Regions from separate parts of the Neobacillus sp. PS2-9 genome, predicted to be linked through region 2. Evidence: riboswitches for the same ligand, from Rfam matches in the RefSeq annotation. Region 2 holds a riboswitch; the other holds the start of a gene.

Region 1 (3,417 bases), 1.1 Mb from region 2:
CTCGTAAATTTGTCATAAAGGGGTACCCTCTTTTCCGATCTTTCTTTTTCGATATGCCCAATGGTTAGTGGGGCCATGTCCTTGGCCGATCTTTAAATCTTCTTCAATAGCTGCCTGAATAAAATCCTTTGCTGTTAAAACGGCTTCATACACACTAGCTCCTTTTGCCAGCTCTGCAGTTAGTGCAGCAGAGAAGGTGCATCCTGTTCCATGCGTGTTTTTAGTATTGATTCGCTGGCTCGTGAACGTGTAAAATTCCTTGCCATCGAATAATACATCTACTGCATCCGTTTCATTCTCGTCATGTCCACCCTTGATGACGATATTTTTCACTCCAAGTGCATGTAATCTTCTCGCAGCTTCCTTTTTTTCCCCAACCGTTTGAATCGTCATTCCCGTTAAAACTTCCGCTTCTGGGATGTTCGGTGTGATGACCTTTGCTAGAGGCAGTAAATAGGTTTTCATCGCTGAAATCGCTTCGTTTAACAATAAAGATGCTCCGCCCTTAGCGATCATTACCGGGTCAACCACGACATTTCCCCATTGAAAAATCTTCATTTGTTCCGACACAGCTTCAATTATTTCTGCGTTAAACAGCATCCCTGTTTTTAGGGCATCTGCTCCGATATCCTCCCCAATCGCTTGAATCTGTTTGACAACAGCCTCCGCTGACATTGGATAAACACCGTGAACACCCAATGTGTTCTGAGCAGTCACTGCTGTTAATGCAGACATTCCAAATACCTCTAATTCCTGAAACGTCTTTAAATCTGCCTGAATTCCAGCTCCGCCACCGCTATCAGATCCTGCAATCGTTAGCGCTTTTTTCATAAAAATAACCCCCACTTACTCATTCATTTTTTTAATGGACGCGAGCTGCTTCATATCTTTTGATGTTGTGAGTGATAATTGGTTTAAAAATTCGATTTGAAAGCTTCCCGGTCCTTGTTCAACTGTTTTTTCAGCCGCTTTCTCTGCCGCTATTCCATAGAAAGACAAAGCTGCTACGGAAGCCTTCAATAAGTCTTCTTCCACACCAGCAAACGCACCAATTACAGAGGTTAATAGACAGCCAGTGCCTGTCACCTTGGTCAATATTGGATGTCCATTTGCAATCACAAAGGTTGTTTCTCCATCTGTCACGATATCTTCTTTTCCGGTTATGACCACAACGGTATGAAGTTTCTGTGCAGCTGATATAGCAAGATCAACAATGTTCCCATTTGCGTCACCGGCATCTACACCTTTAATTTCCCAGTTCTCCCCGACAACATTAGCTATTTCGGCTGCATTGCCTCTGATTACCGAAACATTCACCTGTTTCATAATTTTTTGTGCAGTCTCCGTACGGTAAGGAGTGGCCCCTGCACCTACTGGGTCAAATATAACCGGAACACTATTTTCATTGGCTGCTTTTCCTGCAATAATCATCGACTCCACTGTCTGCGCGTTTAGTGTTCCAATATTCAAAACTACGGAACTAGCAATCTTCGCCATATCGGCTACTTCTTCTGCTGCATATGCCATGACAGGTGATGCTCCTAGTGCAAGTAAACCATTTGCTGTAAAGTTCGTGACAACGACGTTAGTTATGTTATGTACTAACGGTCTACCCTCTCTTACTTTTTCCAATGTCTCAAACCATCTGTTTGTTTCCACAACAATCTCCCCTTTTTTAAAAATAAAAAAACCAGATCCATAATTTGGACCTGGTTAGTTAGATAGAGTAATAATACAACATTCACTCGACTACTTTCCTACGCTGGTATTACCCAGATCAGGTCCGAAGGGTTAAAAACGTTGCCGTTTTCTCTCAGCCCGCAATCTGGGCACCCCTAGTAGATTCACTTATGAAATTACATAAATCATAATCCTATTTTTTAAAATAGTAAAGGATTTATGCCTCTTTATTTTTCACTAAATCAATAAGTTCTTTTAGTTCGTTTGTAAATCCTTTGACTGCCCGGCCTTCAACAACCGTTATTGGAACGCCCAGATAGCCGTACTTCTCTACTTCCTTTTGATATTCGGCATGAGTAGAAATGTTTCTTGCTTCAAATGCAATTCCTTCTTGTGTTAGTACCTGCTTCACCATTGTACATTCAATACAATCGTTTGTTGTATAGACGATTACTTGCTTGCTCATTTAAATATTTCCCCCTATCTAAATTTACGACAATTTTCCTTTAAATTCTTTATATACTTTAAAATCCGCGAATTCCCCCACACATTCCCATCCATTATATAACAATTTCCTGCAGTAGTTGTAAACATAGCGTTCGGAAATATTCCTCGGGAAAGCGCACGAAAAGACAATTTTAGTGTTTTTATGTCGGAAAGTGGAAACTTAAAATGCCGTTAGACAGCCCTTTTTTCTATTATCATGATATTCGTTTATGCTCGTCCGTCTCTTTTACATAATATATATCTAGTAGGACCCCCTTATTGCCGTCACTTGTGAGAATTAGGGGATTAATCATTATATATTTTAAAAAAAGGCTATGTTAAAGAACAGTGTTGATTTTTACACTCTGTTGATTGGAGCGGAAGGCACGAAGACTCCCGTGGGAGTATGGTTCAGGGGAGACCCCGCAGGCGCATGCGTCGAGGAGGCTCGCCGAAACACCCCTGGAAAGCGAAGTGCCTGGAGCGGAAATCAACAGGCAAGTTTAACAGATCCTAAAAAAATAAAAAGGTGGGTAGAATAATGGGTAAAAAAAATAAAAATAAAAATATTCAAGATAATTCATTCGATATAGACTCCTTTTTGCAATCGGTGAACAACTTACTGAAAGAAGAGCTTTTGAAGGCACTAAACCAAACTGAAGCATTCCCTTCACCAACAGCAGCTGAGGAACTAGTGGAACAAACTGAAGTAACAGCAGCTGAAGTAAATAATGAACAACAAGAAATCCTTACAGAAGTGACAGAGGTACAAACTGAACTGGAAAATCATGAGCCTGATCTTCGGGCTAAAATTACTAATCATTTATTCGCAATTGAAGCAGACCTATCAAATTATATCGAAAGCTTTGAAGCTGAGGTTCGAGCAGAACTGGCTGATTTAAAAGAACAAAATGAGAAACTAATAAATCAACTTTCAGAGTCTGAAAAAAAGAAAAAAGAGAAAGACAAGGACAAAAAAAAGAAAAAAGATAAGGAGTAGTGAACTCTTTAACAATCTATTAAACTTCCAATACTGAAATCACACAAAGCCTTGAGAAATCAAGGTTTTTTTCAACGAAAAAAAGTGGCCGCTACCACTTTTTTAATTAATTCTATTCATTATCATGTAACGGCCGATAAATTTTTTTCAAAAATCGCTGTATGATGTGTGGAAGGAAGCTCTTACGTCTTGTTACTAAGGCGCTAACCATTGCCTTTTTTTCCTCCTTAGAAACCATCCAATCATCTGGT
Region 2 (3,417 bases):
CCCGATTTAAACCCAAATCGAAGAAAGCATAATTAAGTAAAGCTTGAACGGAACGTGTCATGACGCCATGTCCTACTGCGGATTGGGAAAGATAGTAGCCAATACTAACCGTTCTGTTATGCCAATCTATTTGGTGTAAGCCAACGGAACCGACGAGTTCTCCCTTAAAGAGAATTCCAACATTGAACCCTTGATTTTCAGCAAATTGGTTGAGCCAGATGGGGATAATCGATTCAAATTGATAAGGGGAATTCATGGAGTCCACCCAAGGCAGCCATTCTCGTAAATGGTCTCGATTCTTTTCAACCAGTTGATAAAGTTTTAAAGCGTGGTGGTGTTGAAACAACTGAAGTTCAATTTCATTATCAACTTTTAATGTAAACATACGCCTAGTCTCCCCAAATTTTTAGTACATCATATGCAAAATGGTTATATTGCGGAAGATGTATATAAGGAAGAAATAAAAAAATCCCTGCTTTTTAAAAGTGGGATTTGAAAGGAGGTAGGTTTGTCCCTTTTTAAGATAGTACAGGTAAGCAGATAGAAAAAGTTGTTTTATCAAGAGAGGAATCGCATGTTAATTCTCCCTTATGTTTCTCAATAATTTCTTTACAAACAAATAATCCAAGACCAGTACCTAGCTTTTTAGTTGTAAAAAAGGGTTCAAAAATGGTTTTTCTTAATTCCGCCGGAATGGCAGGTCCATTATTAGATATACTGATTTTAATCAACTCTTCATTTTCCACACAGGTGCTTATTTCAATTGTAGGTAAGTCCACTTCGTGATGATTTAGAACATCAATTGCATTAAAAATAATATTAATAAAGACTTGTCTAATTTCATCAGCATATCCATTCAAAGTGAAATCTTTGCTCAAATCTCTTTTAATTTTCACTTTTCCATCCAATATACTAGGATAAAGGAAATTTAACACCTCATCGATAAGTTGATTCAATTTGAAATCAATTTTTTCTTTCCCAATAAGTTCCTTCTTTGAAAGCAGAAGAAACTGGGATATTCGAAAATTAAGTTGGTCTAACTCCCCTGAAATGATATCTAAATATCTCATGTTTGGATAATCTGCCTTAAGTAATTGGATGAATCCTTGAACTGAAGTGAGCGGATTCCTAAATTCATGAATAAAGCTTGATGTCATTTGACCGAGAAGGGTTAATCGGTCCTGGTGAGTTGAATCAATGAACATCGTCTTTTCTTCAATAATCTTGTTTTTTGCTTCTGAATAATGGGAAACTGCATAGTATAAAAATTTATCAAAACAAAAATTGATCTTATTTATGGATTCCTGCAAATCTGACCAGGAAATTCCTGTTTTACTCAAATAACTATATAGAATGGTCCGACCGAGATTAACATTGTAGACAAAATCACCAATATTGATATTAGCCAGTACCCTTTCTTCTGAAACTTCTATGGCAATCTTTTTTACGATTTCTATAAGTTCCTCTTTAGATACCTTATGCATTGAAAGGATTACATTAAGTAGGGCTTCCCCATTTTCCCTGATTTTCAACTTGAAGGGGTCCCCATGATTAATCACAATGGAATCTTCCCACTCTTGAACTAGTTTCTCTTTATTTTTTTGAAAAAAAGCAACTAAATCCGTTTGTTCTCCCGTAAACATTGTTGTGTCCCCCTATGGTTTTAACAAAACTGATTACCATGTAAATTCGAGGGTAAAGGCAAAAATCCTCTAAGATATAAATAAAAAAAATATTTCCCAATAATTTCTATAAATAAAACGAAGGTGGATTTTCGTATTTTATCTTTTAAGTTATTGTTTCTATAAGGCCCAGCATGTAGATATTCCTTGTAAAAACAAAGAAACAGTAGTATATTTTTAAGGGAAAACAATAGAATATTTCCACAAGGGGAGCTGCTTTTATGCGGCTGAGAGTGAACGGTAGAGTTCTGACCCTATGAACCTGTTAGTTAACGCTAGCGTAGGGATGTGGTTTGCCGATAGCAAAGCAATGCAGACATTCCTAATAGTCATGCATTGCTTTTTTTGTGGACTGTTTTATTGGATTTACATATAAAAGGGGGAAACAAAAATGAACAAGAACAGGAGTAACACGCTTTTTATTACAGAAGTAGCGGTGTTTACCGCACTTGCTTATTTATTAGATTATGTTGGGAATATCCTTTCATTTAAAATTTGGCCACAAGGCGGATCTATTTCGATTGCCATGGTCCCGGTGTTTCTTATGGCTTATCGCTGGGGGGTTAAAGGTGGCGTCCTTACAGGATTCTTACTAGGCCTGTTACAATTTATTCTTGGATATTCACAAATTTATACCCTGATTCAAGGAATTATTGATTACTTTATTGCCTTTACTGTTGTGGGCTTCGCCGGTATTTTTGCAGCACAAATAAAGAATGCACTTAATGATCAGAACAAAGGAAAATGGATGACCTACGTAGTACTTGGAGCCTTCTTAGGAAGTGTTCTTCGTTACCTTTGCCATGTTGTATCAGGAATTGTATTTTTTGGAGAGTATGCTCCAAAAGGGCAGCCAGTAGCTGTTTACTCCCTGCTATATAATGGTACCTATATGCTCCCAAGTTTTATTATCAGTGCCATTATCATTATTCTAGTTATCAGTGCATTACCAAAAAGACTGTTCAAATAAACCAGGTTAGTAAAAAAAAGGAAAAGCGAGACGCTCTTCCTTTTTTTTATGAAATTTTTTCGAAACTTTGTCAAATTTAATATGCTTATTACCTAAAAAAAGTGTTAAAATGGCAATATAGAAAGATAATCATTCTCAATTAACCTAGATAAGGGTGATATACATGTTTGGTTCATTAAAAGCGGGAGATAAAGGGAAAATATTAGATCTTTCTCATGTTGGTCACCTAGTTCAAAGACGATTGCTTGATTTAGGAATCACAGAAGGCTCAGAAGTATGTGTAAAATGCGTCATGCCGTTTGGTGGCCCAATTATGATAGAGTCCTGCGGACAATGCGTTGGAATCCGCCGCAAGGAAGCCGTTCAGATTGAGGTGGAAAGAATCTAATGGAAATTGCTCTTATAGGAAACCCAAATACAGGAAAGACATCATTGTTTAATAACTTAACAGGTTCCTATGAATATGTTGGGAACTGGAGCGGTGTAACAGTTGAAAAAAAGGTTGGAGTATTTAAGAAAAACCTTGGACATTTAATAGATTTACCTGGAGTATACACTCTTAATCCATTATCAAAAGATGAAGGTGTTGTCACTTCCTTCTTTTTAAATGAATCAGTTGATCGTTTATTGAATATTTTAGATGCCTCACAATTGGAGCGGAATCTCCATTTAACACTCCAATTGCTTGAGTTTGAAAAGCCTGCACTTATCGGATTAAATATGATAGATGTTGCTAATAAGCGAGGCATTCAAATTGATTATATG

The links. A riboswitch is a leader RNA that binds a small molecule or an ion and turns the genes downstream of it on or off. The one in region 2 is predicted to bind thiamine pyrophosphate.
Region 1: linked by a shared signal. The riboswitch ahead of thiM (hydroxyethylthiazole kinase) and the one ahead of thiT (energy-coupled thiamine transporter ThiT) in region 2 are both predicted to bind thiamine pyrophosphate.

What each region holds. Positions count from the first base shown of each region.
Region 1 is NZ_CP133269.1:2,952,378-2,955,794, forward strand. It holds gene thiE (thiamine phosphate synthase) at 1-16, opposite strand, end outside; gene thiD (bifunctional hydroxymethylpyrimidine kinase/phosphomethylpyrimidine kinase) at 13-831, opposite strand; gene thiM (hydroxyethylthiazole kinase) at 847-1,659, opposite strand; TPP riboswitch at 1,738-1,847, opposite strand; gene RCG25_RS14960 (glutaredoxin family protein) at 1,898-2,146, opposite strand; gene RCG25_RS14965 (hypothetical protein) at 2,708-3,166, shown strand; gene RCG25_RS14970 (HipA family kinase) at 3,279-3,417, opposite strand, start outside.
Region 2 is NZ_CP133269.1:4,073,382-4,076,798, reverse strand. It holds gene RCG25_RS20440 (GNAT family N-acetyltransferase) at 1-385, opposite strand, end outside; gene RCG25_RS20435 (histidine kinase N-terminal domain-containing protein) at 519-1,643, opposite strand; TPP riboswitch at 1,879-1,986, shown strand; gene thiT (energy-coupled thiamine transporter ThiT) at 2,074-2,652, shown strand; gene RCG25_RS20425 (FeoA family protein) at 2,816-3,040, shown strand; gene feoB (ferrous iron transport protein B) at 3,040-3,417, shown strand, end outside.